DNA from 2 places in the Kitasatospora sp. NPDC036993 genome. Region 2 is predicted to be linked to the other one. Evidence: riboswitches for the same ligand, from Rfam matches in the RefSeq annotation. Region 2 holds a riboswitch; the other holds the start of a gene.
What was found. A riboswitch is a leader RNA that binds a small molecule or an ion and turns the genes downstream of it on or off. The one in region 2 is predicted to bind ZMP and ZTP.

Region 1: it holds a riboswitch for ZMP and ZTP, as region 2 does, so the genes downstream of both, ACZ7C5_RS03805 (glycine hydroxymethyltransferase) here and ACZ7C5_RS22285 (bifunctional 5,10-methylenetetrahydrofolate dehydrogenase/5,10-methenyltetrahydrofolate cyclohydrolase) in region 2, are expected to answer to the same signal.

The regions. Positions count from the first base shown of each region.
Region 1 is NZ_JBVJRP010000002.1:74,106-84,474, forward strand. It holds gene ACZ7C5_RS03770 (phosphocholine cytidylyltransferase family protein) at 1-249, opposite strand, end outside; gene idi (isopentenyl-diphosphate Delta-isomerase) at 826-1,479, shown strand; gene ACZ7C5_RS03780 (ATP-binding protein) at 1,549-2,058, opposite strand; tRNA gene ACZ7C5_RS03785 (tRNA-Leu) at 2,472-2,556, shown strand; gene ACZ7C5_RS03790 (APC family permease) at 2,905-4,548, shown strand; gene ACZ7C5_RS03795 (DUF6624 domain-containing protein) at 4,777-5,307, shown strand; gene ACZ7C5_RS03800 (aldehyde dehydrogenase family protein) at 5,407-6,849, shown strand; gene ACZ7C5_RS03805 (glycine hydroxymethyltransferase) at 7,034-8,494, opposite strand; ZMP/ZTP riboswitch at 8,514-8,611, opposite strand; gene ACZ7C5_RS03810 (ABC transporter permease) at 8,916-9,890, shown strand; gene ACZ7C5_RS03815 (ABC transporter substrate-binding protein) at 10,046-10,369, shown strand, end outside.
Region 2 is NZ_JBVJRP010000010.1:134,953-145,321, forward strand. It holds gene ACZ7C5_RS22240 (helix-turn-helix domain-containing protein) at 1-341, opposite strand, end outside; gene ACZ7C5_RS22245 (NUDIX domain-containing protein) at 536-1,042, shown strand; gene ACZ7C5_RS22250 (ATP-binding protein) at 1,100-1,525, shown strand; gene ACZ7C5_RS22255 (hypothetical protein) at 1,541-2,137, shown strand; gene ACZ7C5_RS22260 (S10 family serine carboxypeptidase-like protein) at 2,478-3,848, opposite strand; gene ACZ7C5_RS22265 (phosphatidylserine decarboxylase) at 3,911-5,167, opposite strand; gene ACZ7C5_RS22270 (pyridoxamine 5'-phosphate oxidase family protein) at 5,650-6,444, shown strand; gene ACZ7C5_RS22275 (hypothetical protein) at 6,516-6,821, opposite strand; gene ACZ7C5_RS22280 (dienelactone hydrolase family protein) at 7,023-7,748, shown strand; gene ACZ7C5_RS22285 (bifunctional 5,10-methylenetetrahydrofolate dehydrogenase/5,10-methenyltetrahydrofolate cyclohydrolase) at 7,769-8,629, opposite strand; ZMP/ZTP riboswitch at 8,677-8,762, opposite strand; gene ACZ7C5_RS22290 (phosphodiester glycosidase family protein) at 8,895-10,369, opposite strand, start outside.

The sequences.
Region 1 (10,369 bases), on a different contig from region 2:
CTTGTCGTTCTCGACCAGGTGGAGCTTGACGCCGTACTTGCTCTCCAGGGCGTCCTTGCGGTCGTACACCGCCTCCTTGCGGTAGCCGACAACTATCGCGGCGTCGCGCAGTCCGACCTCGGCGAAGTTGCCGAGGGTGAGGTCCAGGACGGTCCGCTCCCCGTCGACCGGCACCAGCGCCTTGGGCAGGGTGTCGGTGTACGGGCGCAGCCGGCGGCCGGCGCCGGCTGCCAGAACGAGGCCGATCATGCGGGTCTCCTGATCCGTCGTGCTGTGCGCGGCGACCGTGCCGATGGCGGCGCCGCGGTTAGTCCGGAACGGTGTTCGACCGGGCCGGGCGGCGACGCGCCGGTGCCGGCACGGATCCGGGCACCGTGTCGTATGTGATGGTAGGCGACCGGGACGACCGGCCAGAACGCACCCGGAGCACCCGGGCCGACGACGGGCGGGCCCGGAGCCCGCCCACGGCCCGCCGGGGAGCCGTCCGGAGGGCGGACCCGGGGCGGGCTCGGGGCGGTCCGTGCGCGGACCCGGACTCCGTGGGGAGGGGGCGCCGAGTCGATCGAACAGAATTCGAACGCACCCCGAACGATTCTGCGAATCCGGTGACCCTTACGAAGGCTTTCCGGACCTTTCCCTGCCCGGTTTCCGACTTCTCCAGGTCATGATCCGCCCGGTTGTGCGTGGGACCCCTGCCGAGTGCCACCCATACGGCAGACTGGAGCCCGACGCCGGCGCCGGTGCCCCAGCTGTGTCCGCCGCACTCCACCCGGTGTGTCGGAGACGCCCGATGCTCCCGTTGCTCCCGCTCCCGAAAGAGGCCCCATGCCCCAGAGTCTGCCGACCGACCCGACGCACTTCGCCGCCGAGATCGACACCGGTCTCGACGTGGAGACCGATGTGTCGGTCGACCCCCGGGCCACCGGGTCCGCCCAGGCCGGGGCCGAGATCCTGCTGGAACTGGTCGACGACGAGGGCGTCACCATCGGCACCGCGGAGAAGCTCTGGGCCCACCAGCAGCCGGGCCGGCTGCACCGGGCGTTCTCGGTCTTCCTGTTCGACCGCCAGGGCCGGCTGCTGCTCCAGCGCCGGGCCCTCGGGAAGTACCACTCCCCCGGCGTCTGGTCGAACACCTGCTGCGGCCACCCGTACCCGGACGAGCCGCCGTTCGTCGCCGCCGCCCGGCGCACCGCCGAGGAGTTGGGCGTCGCACCGGCGTTGCTGTGCGAGGCGGGAACCGTCCGCTACGACCTGCCGGACGAGGCCTCCGGGCTGATCGAGCGGGAGTGGAACCACCTGTTCGTGGGCCTGGTCACCGCACCGGTCGAGCCGGACCCCGAGGAGGTCGACGACTTCGCCTTCGTGACCTCGCAGGAGCTGCGGGAGCTGCGGGCGGAGCGGCCGTTCTCGGTCTGGTTCGAGACGGTCTTCGAGGCCGCGCTGCCGGGCATCCGGGAGATCGCCGGGCGGGACTGGTAGTCCGGCCGCTCCGGCTGCCGACCGGCCGCTCCCTACCGCTCCGGCCGCTCCCGGGCCCGGCCCGGCCGGTCAGCGGCCGGGCTCCGGGGGGACGGGCAATGAGGCCCAGATGACCTTGCCGCCCTCCCCCGTGCGTTCGACGTCGCACACCCCGCCGGCCTGCAGGGTGACGCTCTTCACCAGCAGCAGCCCTCGCCCGCCGGTGCTCCCGGTGTCGTTCTCCAGCGCCTTCGGCCGGTACGGGTCCCCGTCCTCGACCGACACCCGCACCCAGGACCGGCCCACCGACAGCTCGGTGACCACCTGGGGCGACAGCTCGGCGGCGTGCGTCACCGCGTTGCTCACCAGCTCCGAGACGATCAGCAGCAGGTCGTCCACCAGCTCCTGGAAGCGCTCCCCGGTCATGCCCTGCTCCAGCAGGCGGTCGCGCACCGCGTGCCGGGTGAGCGGCACCGACGCCTCGGTGGCGGGCACCGGGAAGCGCCACGCGCCCTCGGCCGGGCCTGCGGGGGCCACGGCGTCGCCCGGCCCCCCGCCCCGCCTGCCGCGTCTCGGTTCGGCCTTCGCCGCACCGCTGATCTGCTCCACGTCCAGCCGCCCTTCGTCCGCGACCCGGGAATCAGGCGATCCGCTTCATGGCGCCCTCGGTCCACAGAGGCTAGGAGAGCCGTCGCGACGGCCGTGGCACCGTCGACAAGTTGCCCGTGTCGGACCGGTTCCGGCCGGAACCGACCGCGGGCGGCGCCGGAGTCGACCGGTTCCTTCGCGGACACCACCGCTTGGGGCGGGATTCGAGCGCGTTCCCAGGCCGTACCAACCTGTACGGACGGGGCGCGGCTGCCCCTGCGGGCGCGGTGGTCCCGTCGGCCCCGGACACAGGATGTCCGGTCGCGCGGCCCCGTGGAAGCGCAGGTGAGAAGCACTCGAGAACCCTGGTAATGTTCTCTCTGTCGCCGAGGGGGCGAGCAAAAAACCCCCGAAGCACACACCCGGTCCGGGTGGCGGAATGGCAGACGCGCTAGCTTGAGGTGCTAGTGCCCTTTATCGGGCGTGGGGGTTCAAGTCCCCCCTCGGACACAGCCGAATTCCCCGTGGAAGCCGAAAGGCGACCACGGGGAATTTGCTTTTCCGGGCCACCCCTTTTCCCCGGGCCGAACCCGGCCGCCATCCCCGGGCACCGCCCCGCGCGGGCACCGCTCCGTCCGGACACTGCCCCGTCCGGACACTGTGCCGTCCGTCTCAACATCGGGCCGAATCCACCCGAATGGCGGACACGAGATGGCAACAATCGGACGGTTTGAGCTTCCCCTGAGGTTTTCGCCCGTTTTCGGACCATAGGCTGCTCTCCGTTTGTCCGAAATACCGACCCAAAATCGCAAAAACACCGACACCACCCGATGAACCACGAGCGAGAGGACCGATACGTTGAGTGAGCCCGAATCGTCGACGGCATCACACCAGAACTACCGGCGATCGCTCGGCACCATCAGCCTGACCGCGGTCGGGCTGGGGTCGATCATCGGTTCCGGCTGGTTGTTCGGTGCCGAGCGGGCCGCCAAGCTCGCCGGCCCCGCCTCGATCCTCGCCTGGGTGATCGGTGCCGCGGTGGCGCTGACCATCGCCCTCACCTACAGCGAGCTGGGCTCGATGTTCCCCAAGGCCGGCGGCATGGTCCGGTACGGCCAGTACTCGCACGGCTCGCTGGCCGGCTACCTGGCCGCCTGGGCCAACTGGATCGCCATCGTCTCGGTCATCCCGGGTGAGGCCACCGCCTCCGTCCAGTACATGAGCTCCTGGCACTTCGGCTGGGCACAGGGGCTGTACGACGGCAAGGAGCTGACCCTCAGCGGCGTGGCGCTCGCCAGTGTGCTGCTGCTCGTCTACTTCGCCCTCAACTGGTTCGCGATCACGCTGTTCGCCAAGACCAACACGGCGATCACCGTCTTCAAGGTCGTCGTCCCGACGCTGACGGCCGGTGCGCTGCTCTTCGCGCACTTCGACACCGCCCACTTCACCGACCACGGCGGCTTCGCGCCGAACGGCTGGAGCGCGGTGTTCACCGCCGTCGCGGTCTCCGGGATCGTCTGGGCCTTCAACGGCTTCCAGTCCCCGCTCAACCTGGCCGGCGAGGCCAGGAACCCCGGCAAGTCGCTGCCGAAGGCCGTCATCGGCTCGATCCTGATCGCCCTGGTGATCTACGTCGCGCTGCAGATCGCGTTCCTCGGCGCCATCCCCGCCGGCGACCTGGCGAACGGCTGGAGCAACCTCTCCTACACCTCGCCGCTGGCCGACCTGGCCATCGCCTGGGGCCTCAACTGGCTGGCGATCACGCTGTACGCGGACGCCTTCATCTCGCCGTCCGGCACCGGCATGATCTACGCCGCCACCACCTCGCGCATGATCCACGGCGTGCAGGAGAACGGCCACCTGCCGAAGATCTTCGGCAGGGTCGACGCCAAGACCGGCATCCCGCGCCCGGCGCTGGTGCTCAACCTGGTCGTCGCCTTCCTGTTCCTCGCGGTCTTCCGCGGCTGGGGCTCGCTGGCCGAGATCGTCTCGGTGGCCACCGTGATCTCGTACGTCACAGGACCGGTCGCCGTGATGGCGCTGCGCCGCCTGGCCCCGGACCTCCCCCGGCCGGTCCGGCTGCGCGCCATGCCGGTGATCGCCCCGGTCGCGATGGTCTTCGGCTCGCTGGTGCTCTACTGGGCCCGCTGGCCGCTCACCGGCAAGGTCATCCTGCTGATGGCCGCCGGTCTGCCGATCTGGGCCTGGTACGAGCTGCGCAAGTCGTTCGCCGAGCTCAAGCCGCACCTGAAGGCGGGCGCCTGGATGGTCGCCTACCTGTTCGTGATGGCCGGGGTCTCCTGGGCGGGCAGTTCCGACTTCGGCGGGCACGGGTACCTGCCGGGGGGCTGGGACCTGCTGATCGTCGCCGCGATCGGGCTCGCGTTCTACCGCTGGGGCGTCGCCAGCGCCTGGGCCAACCCCTCGCTGGCCGCGGTCCGCGAGGAGCTGGAGGCCGAGGCCGCCACGACGGCCTCCGCCACGGAGCCCTCGCGGGTCTGAGCGTCGCGCCGCACTGCATGGTGAAGGGCCGGTCGGAATCCTCCGACCGGCCCTTCGGCGTCCGCGGCGGGCACGAACCTCGCTCCGTTCCCGCCGTGCGTCCATTCTGCCGTGGAGGTCGCCCCCTGGTCACCGTCCCCGGGGATGATCTTCGTCGTGGGCTCCGCGCCTACCGTGGTGGCGGGCGGTCCTCGGCAGGGAGGGCCCGGACGCGAGGAGTGGCTCGGCATGGCGCGAGGAGCGGATCGGCAGGACGGCGGGCCCGGGTCGGCGTTGGCCGAGGAGCTGGTCGGGATGATGGCCGAGGACGGCGCGGCCGCCCTGCTGGCGAACAGCCCCGACCTGGCCGAACAGGCGGCCTGGCGGCGGCTCACCGCCCGGCACGGAGACCGGCTCGCGGAGATCATGGCGGAGCACGGCTGGCCGACCGAGCGCACGCTCGGCGCCGAGGCCGCCCGGGCGGCGTGGCTGGTCGCGCAGCACGCGGACCGGCAGCTCGACGTCCAGCGGCGAGCGGCGGCGCTGCTGGGCGAGGCGGTCGCCCGGGGTGAGGCGAGCGCCCGTGACCTGGCGTTCCTCCGGGACCGGCTGGCGGTCAACGAGGGCCGGGAGCAGCGCTACGGGACGCAGATCGGCGCGGTGGCGGACGGCCGCCCGGTGCCGTGGCCGTGCGAGGACCCGGAGCGGCTGGACGAGCGGCGCGCGGAGGTGGGCATCGAGCCGTTCGACGAGTACACCGCGCGGTTCGCTCCGAAGTAACCGTCAGGTCCGCCGGTCGGGATTGACTCTTGCGCGCGGCCGCCCGCGCCGCATTGACTGACCTTCGACTAGCGCTGCTAGTTAAAGGCGGCTGAGCGGATGAGAGGACGATCGGTGCGGCAGTACGCGGAGTACAGCGACCAGTACATCGACGGCGAATGGCGGCCTTCCGGGGACACCGGGTCGGTACCCGTGCTGAACCCGGCGACCGAGCAGGTGCTGGCCACGGTGCCGGCCGGCGGCCCGGCCGACGTCGACGCCGCGGTGACGGCGGCCCGCCGGGCGGCCCGCGACTGGGGCGCGACCACCCGCGAGGAGCGGCTCGCGCTGCTGACCCGGCTCCGGGACGGGATCGCCGCCGCCCAGGGCGAGATCATCGAGACGGTCGTCGCCGAGCTGGGCGCTCCGGTCGGCTTCGCCGGGGCCGTGCACGCCGGGCTGCCGCTCGCCGTGGCGACCTCCTGCCTGGCCCTGCTCGCCGACCACCCGTTCGAGGAGCGGATCGGCAACTCGGTGGTGCACGCCGAGCCGGCCGGCGTGGTCGCGGCGGTCACACCGTGGAACTACCCGCTGCACCAGATCGTGGCCAAGGCCGTCCCCGCGCTGGCGGCCGGCTGCCCGGTGGTCCTCAAGCCGGCCGAGGACACCCCGCTGGTGGCCCGGCTGTTCGCCCGGCTGGTGCACGAGGCCGGGTTCCCCGCGGGCGTGTTCAACCTGGTGACCGGCACCGGAGCGGTGGCGGGCGCGGCGCTCGTCGGGCACCCGGAGGTGGACGTGGTCTCGTTCACCGGCTCCACCGCCGTCGGGCGGCAGGTCGCCGAGACGGCGGGCCGGGGGCTGAAGCGGGTCTCCCTGGAACTCGGCGGCAAGTCGGCCAACGTGGTGCTGCCGGGCGCCGACCTGGCCCGCGCGGTCAAGGTGAACGTCGCCAACGTCTTCGCCAACTCGGGCCAGACCTGTAGCGCGCTGACCCGGCTGCTGGTGCACGAGGACCAGTACGAGGAGGCGGTCGCCAGGGCCGAGGAGGCGGCCGCCCGGTACCGCCCCGGCGACCCGGCCGACCCGCAGACCCGGATCGGCCCGCTGGTCAACGCCAGGCAGCTGGCCCGGGTGCGCGGCTACATCGACGGCGCGCTGGCCGAGGGCGCCCGGCTGGTCGTCGGCGGCTCGGAGCCGGTCGCCGAGCTGCCCACCGGCTACTACGTCCGCCCGACCGTGCTCGCCGACGTGACCCCGGAGATGACGGTCGCCCAGGAGGAGGTGTTCGGCCCGGTCCTGGCGATCCTCCGCTACCGGGACGAGGACCACGCCGCCGAGCTGGCCAACGGCACCCCGTACGGCCTGTCCGGTGGCGTCTGGGCCCGTGACACCGACACCGCCGCCGCCTTCGCGCGCCGCCTCGACACCGGCCAGGTCGACCTCAACGGCGGCCGCTTCAACCCGCTCGCGCCCTTCGGCGGCTACAAGAGCTCGGGGCTCGGCCGGGAGCTGGGCCGCCACGGGCTGGAGGAGTTCCTCCAGTACAAGTCCCTGCAGTACTAGCGGAATCGGGCCGGGTGAGGGGGCGGCGGGAAGGACCGCCGGCCCGGCACCCGGGGCCGTCGAGCGGAGGTTCGACGGCCCCGGGCGGCCTGTGCGCCGCCGTGCCGGCCGCGGGCGGCGGTGGCCGGGCCCCGGCGGTCCGCGTGCCGCCTGCGTGCGGGCCCCGGCGGCTTCCGGCGGGCCGTCAGACCAGGTCGACGCCCGGGTAGAGCGGGTACGGGGCGAGCAGGTCGGCGGCCCGCTTGGCGGTGGCGTCACGGAGGGCCGCGTCCAGGGAGTAGGCCGCCTTGGAGGGGGCGCCCTTCCCGGTGGTGGCGGGGGTGGTGGCGCGCAGGACGGTGTGGATCAGGTCGGCGATCTCGTCCATCTCGGCGGTGCCGAGGCCGCGGGTGGTGAGGGCCGGGGTGCCGAGACGGACGCCCGAGGTGTACCAGGCGCCGTTCGGGTCCTGCGGGACGGAGTTGCGGTTGGTGACGATGCCCGAGTCGAGCAGCGCCGCCTCGGCCTGGCGGCCGGTCAGGCCGTAGCCGGAGACGTCGGCGAGGACCAGGTGGTTGTCGGTGCCGCCGGTGACCAGCTTGCCGCCGCGGCGCAGCAGTCCCTCGGCGAGCGCCCTGGCGTTGTCGACGACGGCGCGGGCGTAGACCTGGAACTCGGGGCGGCGGGCCTCCGCGAGGGCGACCGCCTTGGCGGCCATGACGTGCGAGAGCGGGCCGCCGAGCACCAGCGGGCAGCCGCGGTCGACGTGCTCGGCCAGCTCGGAACGGCACAGCACCATGCCGCCGCGCGGGCCGCGCAGGGACTTGTGGGTGGTGGTGGTGACGATGTGGGCGTGCGGGACCGGGTCGTGGTCACCGGTGAGCACCTTGCCCGCGACCAGGCCGGCGAAGTGCGCCATGTCGACCATGAGGGTGGCGCCGACCTCGTCCGCGATCTCGCGCATCCGGCGGAAGTCGACGAGCCGCGGGTAGGCGGAGTAGCCGGCCACGATGATCAGCGGGCGGAACTCGCGGGCGGTCTCGCGCAGCGCGTCGTAGTCGATCAGGCCGGTGGCCGGGTCGGTGCCGTAGCTGCGCTGCTCGAACATCTTGCCCGAGATGTTGGGCCGGAAGCCGTGGGTGAGGTGGCCGCCGGTGTCCAGGGACATGCCGAGCATGCGCTGGTTGCCGAGCTCCTGGCGCAGCCGCGCCCAGTCCTGCTCGGTGAGGTCGTTGACGTTGCGCACCGCGGCGCGCTCCAGGGCCGGGCTCTCGACCCGCTGGGAGAGGACGGCCCAGAAGGCGGTGAGGTTGGCGTCGATGCCGGAGTGCGGCTGGACGTAGGCGTGGTCGGCGCCGAACAGCTCGCGGGCGTGCTCGGCGGCGATGCCCTCGACGGTGTCGACGTTGCGGCAGCCCGCGTAGAAGCGGCGTCCGACGGTGCCCTCGGCGTACTTGTCGCTGAGCCAGTTGCCCATGGTGAGCAGGACTGCCGGGGAGGCGTAGTTCTCGCTGGCGATCAGCTTGAGCGAGGCGCGCTGGTCGGTCAGTTCGCGGCCGATGGCGGCGGCGATCCGCGGTTCTACGCCGGCGACCACGTCGAGGGCGCTGCGGAAGGCGGTGTCGGCGGCGACGGAGGCGGCGGTGTGGGGCTGCTGCTGGGCCAAGGCGGTCTCCTGGTGGGGATACGGGGGCCCAGGCGCTCGGCAACGTGCACGTGAGGATTCACGGGGCCGCTTCCCGATGGTTGATTCCATCCCTGCGCGCCAGTTGCGGCCCACCCGGATCGTACCAACCCGGGACGGACTGTGGCGGAGGTCTCAGAATGCGGAACACCCCGTCCGGTTTGCTCTGGTATGCCCGTTGTTTTGCAACGCCAGTGTTTCAGCGAAATGAAGCCGCCACATTTCCCGAAACGATTCGGCGGGAAATACCCGAACGTCCTCCGCGGGTGATTTGCGGAACCTCGGACGCATCCGATCCAATGTCGCTCGAACGGCCGCCGGGAAACCCCCGGAGGCCGTACCGGAAATGCACACCAGCGCACCCTCACCCATGGGGCGGCGGAGAATTCGGGGGTTACGCCTCATGGCAGTGGTCGACACGGTCCCAGCACCCGCGGCCGGGCCCGCGCCCGCCGCCCACGGCCTGCTCCGCCGGATCCTGCGGGACCGGGTCGGCGCCACCGCCCTGGCCGTGGTGGTGCTGTTCCTGCTGCTCGCCCTCGGCGCCCCGCTGGTCGCCGCGCTGTACGGGAAGAACCCGGTCGACCACTACGGCCAGGACGTCCCCGGCCTGCTCAGCGACGGCGGCCTGCCGATGCTGCCGAACGGCGGGATCTCCGGCGACTTCTGGTTCGGCCTGGAGCCCGGCCTCGGCCGGGACGTGTTCACCCAGCTGCTGTACGGCATCCGCACCTCGCTGCTGATCGCCTTCGCGTCCGCCGCGGTGACCACCACGCTGGGCGTGCTGGCCGGCGTGGCGGTCGGCTACCTCGGCGGGATCACGGACCGGCTGTTCGGATTCCTCGCCAATGTGCTGCTGGCCTTTCCGACCCTGCTCCTGCTGCTCGCGCTCAGCCCGGTGATCCAGTCCCGGCTGGTCGACCCGGGCACCGCGGAACCGGAGTGGATGCAGTTCCTGGTGCTGATCCTGGTTTTCTCGGCGTTCGGCTGGATTCCGCTCGCACTTTCCCTGCGGGCCACCGTCCGATCGCTCCGGGAAAGGGATTTCGTGCAGTCCGCCCGGGCCCAGGGTGCGAGCCGGTTCCATGTCGTCGTCCACGAACTCCTGCCGAATGTTCGCTCGCAGCTGCTGGTGCACGCCACCATGGCGGTGCCGACCTTCGTCGCCTCCGAGGCCGCGCTGTCCTTCCTCGGCGTCGGCATCACCGAACCCGTCCCCGACTGGGGGCGGATGATCGCGCGCGGCTCCGAGGTCTTCCAGGCCGACCCCACCTACATGGTGTTCCCCGGGGTGGCACTGCTGCTGTTCGTCGTCGCCTTCAACCTGCTCGGCGACGCCGTCCGGGACGCGCTCGACCCGCGCACCGGAGCGCGCTGAGCCCGCTCGGCGCCCGCTGAGCCGACGCGGCCCGCGCACCGGAGCACCGGTGCCTGCCGGGCCCCATCGACCACCCCCTCACATCCGTCAACCCGAGACATCCGTCAACCCGAGCCCGTCCCGGCATGATCCGCCGGGGCAAGGAGAGATTCGCCATGCGCTGGACCAGACCGTCCCTCGCCGTCATCGCCACCGCCCTGCTGGCGACCTCCTGCTCGGCCGGCGCGGGCAGCACCACCGGCTCCGGCACCGCCGGGGCCTCCGCCAAGGAGACCTCCCCGCTGACCGCCGTGCTCGGCAGCGAGCAGGAGAGCGCCGGACCGGCCCCGGCCGTGCCCGGCGCCCGGGCGGGCGGCACCGTGAACGTGTACAACAGCGTCGAGTTCCGCCACCTGGACCCGCAGAAGGTCTACGCGGGCGCCACCTACAACGCCTCGCTGCTCTGGGGCCGCCAGCTGACCCAGTACCAGGTCGTGGAC
Region 2 (10,369 bases):
GGGATGACTCCAGCCTCGTAGATCCTTATCTCCGTGGCACTCTGCTCCTGATTTGCGAACTCGGGGAAGCCCTCCAGCAATGCCGAGTGCTTGACCTGGAGCCACATCAGCAGCAGGGTCCCCCCGGTCTCAAGCACCCGGTCGGCATCGCGCGCGAACTTCTCACTGGGAGGGGTCCGGTCGGGCGGAGCAAGTTCGGCGTAGGAGACATAGGAGGGATCGACCCCCACGAGTCTCGCCAACTGAGCTTGTGTGAGGCCAGCGGCCTTGCGCGACCTGCGGAGTTGCACTCCAAAAGGCGCCCATGGGCCTGACGTTGGATCAAGTTCTTTGAGGTTCATTGATCTTCACCTACTTGCCGAGCACTGACTTCAAGATTCAGGCCAGGTTCCGATCGTAGGGGATGAACCACCACTATGGCTACACCCGGTGATTTGCCGGACGCGCAGCGCAATCTACGGAAATTTCCCCATGCCCTGCGGGAAGTCGCACCGTCGGCCGCTGTGACAGTCAAACCCTCATGCCTGGAGCAGAGTTGAGAACGACCCGCATCACGACCAAGCCCCCCACCCGCCGCTCGGGCCACCACACCCTCGTCCTCCGCGAGGACCCCGACGGCTCGCACGACCTCTCCGTCCTCCTCGTCGAACCCATCGACACGGACGGCCTCACCCTCCCCGGCGGCCCCGCCGAACAGGACGAACTCCCCCACCTCGCAGCCCGCCGGCACCTCGAAACCGAAACCGGCCTCGTCCTCCCCCTGCGCACCATCCTCACCATCGACTACACCCCCGCCACCGACACCCCCGAAGCCCTCGACCTCGTCTACGCGGGCGGAATGCTCACACCCCGACAAGCCCACACCCTCCGCCACCACCAGCCCCCGCAGCGGATCCGCACCCTCCACTGGATCCCCCGCTCCGGTCTCCACCACGCCATGACCGACGACCATTACCGCCGCGTCGAAGACGCCTGGGACGCCTGGGAACACGGGGCCGGCCTCCCCCTCCTCATCCAGGGCGCCCCCGTCCCGATCGGCTGACCACATCCCCCGACCGGCAACAACCCCCCTTCACACCCCTCCCCCCGAGGTACCCCCATGCTCACCGCCCGCCGCCCCCGCATGTTCGTCGCGCGCCTCGACTCCCGCACCGAATCCACGCCCCTGGCCCGGTACCTGCTCCGCGCCTACCTCTCCGGCCTCCCCGACGGCGACCGCTACACCGACACCGCCGAACTCCTCCTCAGCGAACTCTTCGCCAACGCCGTCCAGCACACCCACACCCCCGACGACCACCACATCGAGATCCGCTTCACCCTCACCCCCGACCACCTCCTGCGCCTCGAAGTCCACGACGCCGGCACCGAACACCCCACCCTCCACACCCCCACCCTCGACGCGGAGCACGGACGCGGACTCCTCCTCGTCAACGAACTCGCCCACCACTGGGGCAGCGCCACCCTCCCCGACGGCATCGGCAAGTTCACCTGGGCCCTCATCACCCCCGCCACCACCACCGCCTGAAAGCCCAACCCCCTCATGAACCTCACCACCCTCGCCCGCCACGCCCTCACCCGCGGCCACACCCCCGCCGCCACCTACGCCCTCCTCGCCAAGCGCTCCGGCAAGCCCCTGCACTCCGCCCGCGCCGTCTGCCTCGCCCTCACCATCCCCCTCGCCGAAACCACCCGCCGCCTCACCGACTGCCACGACACCCTCCTCGCCGACCCCCGCCCGAACTCCGAAACCGACACCGGCGAAGTCCTCGAAGCCCTCGGCATCTTCGACATCCCCAAGTCCCTCACCGACACCGAACTCGCCATCGTCAACCTGTTCCTGACCGCCATCGACGCCATGGGCGGCATCCGGGCCGGCCACCAGCACGGCCTCCAGCGCTGGATCACCACCGGCAACCTCACCACCGCCTACCTCTCCCTCGCCGCCGCCCGCCCCCTGCCCCGCACCGGCAACCCCGCCCGGTACTGGACCACCCTCGTCGCGGCCGGCGAACTCCTCGCCACCACCCCCAACCCCGACCGCCGCATCATCTACGCCCTCGTCCACTGCCGCACCCAAGCCACCATCCAGCACCAGAAGTCGACCCCACCGACTTCCCACGCACCGGGCCGGCGGTAGACCCGGCAACCCCCGCCCCACACACCAGAAGTCGGCCCCACCGACTTCTCACGCACCCGCCCACCTCGATGCCGTCCGGCCGCCGAGGACTCCGGGAGAGGGCGAGCGTCGTACCAAGTGGCTCTCGCCGCCCCCGTGATCGCGGGTTCCGGAGTCCACAGGCAGGCAAGCGGTGTGAAGAAGCAACTCAGGGAGCGAAGTACCAGCACGGCCAACGCCGACCACCCCGTGCCGGTGGCGCCACGCACGGCAGGGCGCCACCGCGGTGCAGTCCGCGGTGCCGCCCTGCCGTCCTGCCGTCCTGCCGTCCTGCCGCCTCCCCGGCGCCGTCGCCGGTCCGCTACGCGAGCGGTCCCTGCGGGTCGTGCCCGGGGAAGGGGCGGTCGAAGAGCCAGTTGTAGAGCATCTCCCGGCAGATCTCCGGCTGGTAGGCCGGCACCTCGTGACCGGAGTCGGGGATGGCCACCTGCGTCAGGTTGCCGAGTTGGCGGACGAAGCCCTTGGGGTCGCCCGGCGACTGCTTCCAGATCAGGCGGGGCGCGCTGTGCCACTTCGGGTCGCGCTCCCGCATGAGTGCGTCGAGGATCTCCTCGGTGCTCCGGTAGCCGCAGGCGGTGTCGAAGTTCCCGGTGTAGAGCAGCACCTTGTAGCGCTTGGAGTCCCCGTCGCTCCTGTCGATGAGGTCGCCGTACTTGTCGGACGCGTCCGCCATGTTGTCGGCTGCCAGGTTGTCGGCCACCGGGCCGCTGTTGTCCTCGCACGTCCACTCGACCCCGGGCACGTGCAGGGCCTTCTTGACGGGCTCGCTGGTCAGGTACTTCTTCATCGTCTCCCAGGGGAGGCCGTTCCACCGCCGGACGTCGTAGACGTCGAAGTTCCCGCCGTAGGCCAGGGTCTTGTCCACCAGGGCGTTGCCGTCCTTGGTGGCCTGGACCATGCTGCCTTCCTTGATCTCGGCCTGGACGTTCGCGTAGTCCCGGAGCAGTTCCTCGCGTTGGCCGATGCCGATGAACCCGGTGGTGTAGGCGTAGTCGATCATGAGGCCCAGTGAGAGTTCGGGCGTGATCCAGCCGTTGCCCACCGCGATCCCGCGCAGGTCGAGGTGCCGTCCCTTCTTCTGCCCGTTCTGCTTGTCGATCTCCAGGGCGATCGCCGGCACGTACTTGCCGGCGTAGCTCTCGCCGCAGACGTACAGCGGGCACTTCGCGTACTCGGGGTGCAGCCGGAAGAACTCCTGGAGCGCCTGCCAGAACATGTGGCCGAGCTCGGCCTCGTCCCGGACGTACTCCTCGGGCTTGTCGGAGTGGGTGTATCCGGTGCCCAGGGGCTGGTCCCAGTAGACGACGTGCGCCTCCTTGTTCCAGCCGGTGGTGGTCAGCGACACGGTCCCGACGCTGTCCTCGGTGATGGTCAGCGGGCCGTTCTCCAGGAAGAGCCCCACCAGCGAGGAGGCGCCGGGGCCTCCGTTGAGCCAGATCAGCAGCGGCGTGGCGCTGACCAGGTCCTGTTGCTCGGAGACGGGCACGTGGGGGCTACAGGTCTGGCTCTCGAAGAACCAGTAGAAGAGGTGGTTCTTCCTGGTGCCCGTGCCGTCGAGCCGTACGCGCCCCGCGTAGGAGCGGAGCCTCTTGGTGTCCTTGGTGTACAGGTCGAGGCTCTGGGTGTCGAGGAGGTTCGCCGGGATCGACGTGACGAGGTCTTCCGGGTCCATGGTTCGGTCCTTCGTTCGGGAGCGGATCGGCGGGATCGACCGGATCAACGGGATCGACGGGTTCAACGGGCGAACGGGATGCCCCGGCGGGACTGCGTGTGGTACGAGCCGGTGAACAGCCCCTTCGTACGCTCCGGGGCCTCCAGGGTGCCGATGCGCTGCCCCATGTGCAGTTGCAGGGCCGGGAAGCGGCCGTACTCGAACAGCAGGATGTTCAGGGAGCCGCCGTACTGGAAGTTCCCGATCTTCTGACCCTTCGCCACCGCAACGGGCTTCTGGGGGTTCTTGAACTCCGGTTCGTACTGCACGGAGCCGATCGAGTTGAGGCCGACGGTCACCATCGCCACGTACGTCTCGTGCTGCTTCCCCTTGGGGTCGGTGAAGTTCGTCCTGAAGACGAGGTAGCCGCGGCGGAAGTTGTCGAACATCTCGTAGTCGAACCCGTAACCGACGTTCCCCTTGTTGAGGAGCTCGGGGAAGTCCCGCATTCCGTAGTAGATCCCGTGGACGTCGTCGTGGGACTCCACGACCTCGCCCTTCACCGGCGCGTGGTACCAGTGGTAGGTGTCGGGCATCAGGATGCACGAAACGGCCGTGCCTCCGGGCAGCGTGCTGCCGTCCTCCTCTCTGGGGACGAACTTCTTGTAGTACTCGGAACCGGCGAGCAGCTGCTTGACGTTCATGGTGACGGTCTTGACCGGGATCGGCGTCTCCTCGGCCAGGTCGTCGACGATCATGTTGATGACGCAGTCGGTCGGGGCGACCACGACGCTGTCGTCGCCCGGGGCGTCGACCGGGCGTACCGACGGGTCCCGCAGCTCACGGATGAAGAACCGGTTGAAGGTGTCCCAGGGGCCCTGCTCGAAGTCGTCCATCCTCGTGCCGAGTTCAGTGCGCCAGAGCTTGATGAGATCCTGCCCCTCCTTCCCCTTGTCGTCCATCTGACCGCCCTGGAGATTGGTGAAGTCCTTGGTCATCTCCAGGCCGGGACCACAGGTCATGAAGACCATCCCGTAGTCGTTCTCGTAGGTGAGCCAGCTGAACTTCTCGATGTAGTCCAGGCCGTCGTTGGGCTTCGTCTTGTACCAGTCGTCGTACCAGTCCGTGAAGAACTTCTTCAGCGTCTCGATCGTCGCCCCCCGCCAGTCGTAGTACACCTTCTTTCCATCGGGATCGGTCGGGTCGGCCGGGCACTTCACCACGTTGGCGATCGTCGCGTCGAACAGGGTCCTGAAGCCCTCGTGATTGTCGCGGTACCAGTCGCCGATCTTGTCGAGGAACTCTTTGAGTGACTTCGAGAATTCACCGTTGTCCGGCATGCTCTCCCTTTCGCGTCCGCCGCGGAGGCGTCCCCTTTCGGATCACCTCTCTGGTCTCGGCGTCCACGAGTATGGCTCCGCCCCGGCCAGCGGCCGGGGCGGACACACATGGGCGTCACCGGTCCGTGAATTCCCTTGCTGATATGAGGAATTGCCTCCTCCGGCGGCCGACCGGAAGAGCCGAAACGTTCTTCCGGTCGTGGCGACCGGCCCCCGTCAGCCGACCGGTGGAGGCTGCCGGCCACGACCGCGAGGCGCTCCCCTTCCAACGGCGGACGGCCGGATGGCGCATCGGAACGTCCCGGCGTCCCGCGGTCGCGGCCTGCGGGGGCCGTTGCTCTGGCGGGGTGATCCGCCACCGCCGCGCGCACGTTGGAGCCCGTCGGGCGCCCGCCGTGCCGTAGTCATGACCAGTGTTCCGGGCCCGCTCCCGTCGCCGGCGGAGCCGGGCCACCCCCGTCCCCCGTCGTGAAGGAGCCGCCATGTCCACCACGCCCGCCACGCCCCAGGAACCGGGCACCGCCACAGGACCGTCGGACGCCACGGTGTCGATCAAGAGGACGCAGGTGAGCACCGACCCGAAGGACTGGGCCCCCGTCCTCAAGGCCGGCTTCGTCTGCACCGCCGCACACCTGGAGATCAGCACCCCGGGCGACCGGCTGACGATCAGGCCGCGGTGCGTCCCCATGGTCTACGCCTACCACGAGGAAGGCGGCAGGAGACTCCTCTACCTGCACGGGTCCATCTACTACCCGACCGGGATCCCGGTCTCGCTGAAGCACCTGTGGAGCGATGACGGCGTGTCCGTCAGCCTGGCCGTCACCCTCGTCGACGGCCTCGTCGTCGGACGCGCGGCCATCAGCACCTCCCTCAACTACCGCTCCGTCGTCGTCAACGGCGTCGCCAGGAAGGTCGGCCCCTCCGAGCGCGCGAAGGCCTTCCAAGCGCTGAGCGACCAGATCATCCCCGGGCGCTGGAGCGAGCTGCGCCCCATCGACGACAAGGACCTGAACACGGACGGGCAGCACAGCCCCACCACCGGAGTCCTCTCCGTCGACCTCGGTGAGGAGGGCACGACCGTTCACGCCAAACTGGCGACCCACCCCGACGGGCCCGAACACGAAACCCAGCGGGACTGGGACTACCCCAACGCCTGGGGCGGTGTCCTCGCCCTGCACCAGACCTACGGCGACCCCGTCCCCGACAAGCGCGTCAAGCAGGGCACCCCCGTCCCCAAGTCCGTCCAGGACCTCGTCAAGAACCACAAGGCCACGTAGGACACGGCACCGCGGGCAGGGTGTCGGCCCCCGCCTTCGATGTTGGGGGCCGAACACCCTTGCCCGGAAGGTCAGTTGTCGTTGTTCACCTTGGTGTAGGCCGTGCTGTAGCCGGTCGGACAGTAGAGGGTGTCGGTCCCGTTGCCCATGTGCCAGGAGCCGAGGACCGTCGTCTGGTTGCCCTTGACGTTGTCGTTGTTGCAGACCAGCACCAGCTGCCAGTGGTTCTTCGTGGCGGTGGTCTGGCAGCTCACCGACCCCCAGTTCGTCCCCTGGGTGGTGCTGCAGTACGAGGTCGCCGCCGCCCCCGGCGCCGCCATCACACCGGCGGCCACCAGCAGTGCCGCCCCCGTACCCAGAGCCGCGATTCGACGCATGGCCATCTCCCTTGCCGTATCCGGATCACGTGTGCGGTCAGCATGCCGAAGATGCGACCGGATGTACCCACCGGTGACACAACTGGCGGTCGGCCCTCCCGTTTGCGTGGGCAGCCGCGGCGTACGGCGCCACGGCCCGCCGCTCTGCCGACAGCCAAGGCGGGCCCGCATGGACCCCAACCGCCACTACAGTCCGGTGACATGACGACGGTCACCACACGCACGGTCGAGTACCCCGCCGACGGACTGACGATGGTCGGGCACCTCGCGCTGCCCGCCGGGAGCGGCCGCGGGCCCGCGGTGCTGGTCGGGCCCGAGGGTCCTGGCCTGAACGACTTCCAGCGCCGCCGCGCCGACGCCCTCGCCGAACTGGGGTACGTGGCGCTGGCGTTCGACATCAACGGCGGGCGCTGGTTCACCGATCCGCAGGAGATGCTGGCGCACGTGCTCCCGCTGCTCGCCGCCCCCGAGCGGCTGCGGGACATCGGCCATGCGGCACTGGACGTGCTGCGGGCCGAGCCCCGGACCGACCCCGAGCGGATCGCCGGCATCGGCTACGGCACCGGGGGCGCCGTCGTGCTGGAACTCGGGCGCGACGGGGTCGACCTGCGGGCGATCGGGACGGTCAACGCGGTGACCACGGGCCGCCCGGGCGAGGCGGCGCGCATCCGCTGCCCGGTGTGGGCCGGGGTCGGGTCGGAGGATCCGATCATGCCGCCCGCGCAGCGGGAGGCCTTCGCCGCCGAGATGCAGGACGCGGGCGTCGACTGGCGCCTGGTGGTCTACGGCGGCGCGCTGCACGCCTTCCACCACCCGATGGTCGACCAGGAGGTGCTGCCCGGCGTCGGCCACCACCCGCTGCACGCGCGGCGGGCGTGGCGCGACATCGTCGGCCTGCTCGCGGAGTGCCTGCCCGTGACGGAGTGAACCGGGGGCGGGGCGGAGCGTCAGGGCCTGGAGGGAGCGGGGGCCGGTGCAGGCAGGGCGAGTTGGCGTGCGGCGGCCTCGACGGTCTGGGCGAGGAGGACGGCGATGGTCATCGGGCCGACGCCGCCGGGCACGGGGGTGATCAGGCTCGCCCGATGGCGGGCGGTCCCGAAGTCGACGTCCCCGACGTTGCCCGGGTTGTAGCCCGCGTCGACCACCACGGCGCCGGGCTTGACGTCCGCCCCCTCGATGAAGCGCGGGAGGCCGACGGCGGCGACCAGGACGTCGGCCTCGCGCACGATCGCGGGCAGGCCGACGGTGCGGGAGTGGCAGTAGGTGACGGTGGCGTCCCGTCCGAGCAGGAGCAGGCCGGCGGGCTTGCCGAGGATGGGGCTGCGTCCCACCACGACGGCGTGCTTGCCGGTGAGGTCGACGTCGTATTCGTCCAGCAGGCGCATGATCCCTCCGGGCGTGCAGGAGACGAAGCCGGGCAGTCCGAAGGCCGTCGCGGCGAAGGAGTGCGTGGTGACCCCGTCGACGTCCTTGCCGGGGGCGATCGCCTCGAACGCGGCGCGCTCGTCGAGGTGCGGCCCGACCGGGTGTTGGAGCAGGATGCCGTGCACGTCCGGGTCCTCGGACAACTCGGTGACGGCCTCCACCAGCCCGGCGGTGCTCACCGAGGCGGGGAGGGCGACATGCCGCGAGCGGATGCCGGCCTTCGCGCAACGGGCCTGCTTCATCCGGACGTAGGTGACCGAGGCCGGGTCCTCCCCCACCAGGACGGTCGCCAGGCACGGCGACGTGCCGGTGCGGTGGCGGATGTCCTCGGCGGTTGCCGCGCTGGTCTCGATGATCCGGCGGGCGAGATCCGTGCCGTTCATCAGCCGCGCCTGCTGTGTCTGCACCACGTGCCACTCCCGAGCTCCACAATGGGTGCCCAGGCGCACGGCATCGACGGGGTGTCAGGCCGCTCCCCGGTGGTTCTCCACCTCAGCGCCAGTCACGGCCCGCGACCACGATAGCCCGTACGGACGGTTCCCGCTCGAAAGTTTCCGGGAAGGCCGCAGGCCCGGGCCGCGAGGAGCGGTCCGGGCCTGCGGTGCATCACTGGAGATTCACTTCCGACCGTTCATTTCTGACGATCCGTCACAACTTGGCGCACTGACCGCCCTTCGGCCCGTTCACGGTGTTGGCGATGCCGCCGTTCACCGGGTCGGGGGTGTTGCCGGCGCAGTCCAGCGGGCCGCGCACGGTGGTGCCGGCCAGCAGGGTGGCGCCCTTGTTCAGGGCGACGTGCAGCGGCCCGGCGACGGTGCCGCGCAGGATCGCCGTGGTGCCGGTGGTGCCGCTGACGGCGACGGGGCCGTTGACGGTGGTGTCGGTCAGCACCAGGGTGCTCGCGCCGCGGGCGGAGAGCGGGCCGTTGACGGTGGAGTCCACCGCGATCAGGGCGGCGCCGGGCTGGACCAGGACCGGTCCGTCGATGCTCGCGCCCTCCAGGCAGGTGACGCCCGCGGTGACGGCGAGCGAGGAGTGCTTGCCGCGCACGGTGGTGGTGCAGGCGGGCACCGCGCCGACGGTGAGCGGCTGTTCGGCCTTCACCCCGCCGACGGTGACGCTCAGCGTGCCGCGGCCCGGGCGCAGCCCGGTCAGGGTGCCGGTGGCCGGGTCGTAGGCGGCGAGGGCGCCGCGCGGGGCGCTCGCGGCGGTGCCGATGTGGACGCCGGTGCCGCCCCACTGGGCGGTGACGGGCCAGGCGACGGGCACGGTGCGCTCGCCGTCCTGGGTGAAGGTGGCGTTGACCGGCGCGGCTTCGAGCAGGCCGAGCGCGGTGGGGGCCTTGAGGTCGACGGCGTCGGCGCGGGCGCGGACCTCGGCGCGCAGCCAGGCGGAGGTGTCGTCGGTGACGGCGTAGGGGTCGGTGACCTTGCCGGCGGTGGGGTTGATGCCGAGCATCGTCCAGCCGGTGAAGCCGCCGCGGTCGGGTTCGGAGGCGGGGCCCTTGCCGGAGTTGCCGTTGATCAGGTGCGGGACGCCGTCGATGCTCTGGGCGTGGAAGGCGCCGACGTGGCCGGTGACCATGGCGGCGGACTTGCCCTTGGTGCGGAGGTCGGCGAGCCACTGCTCGACGAGGGCGGCTTCCTTGCGGTCGCTGAGCCGGCTGCCCTGGTCGGGCAGCGGGTCGCGGGTGGGGTGGTGTTCGAAGAGCAGCAGGCCGGTGATGGACGGGTCCTTGGCGGCGCCGTCCAGGGCGTTGCGCAGGGTGGCGATCTGGTCGAAGCCGCTGCCGCGCAGGGTGCCGAGCGAGCTGTTCAGGGTGACGAAGCGGGTGCCCTTGACGTCGAACACCTGGGTGGTGTCGCCGAAGGCGGCCTTGAAGTTGTCGATGGTGCCGGGGCCCATCACCTCGTGGTTGCCGGGCACGTAGTGCCAGGGGATGGTGCGTCCGGTGAGCTGGTCGAACTCGTCGAGGAGCTTGCGGGCGAGGGCGAAGTCGGCGGGGGACGCCTCGTCGACGAAGTCGCCGTCGATGACGAGCAGTTCGGGCTTGGCGGCGGCGATGTCGCGCAGGGTGCGGCGGGCGGCCTGGACGATGTCGCTGTCGGGGCTGCGGGCGATGA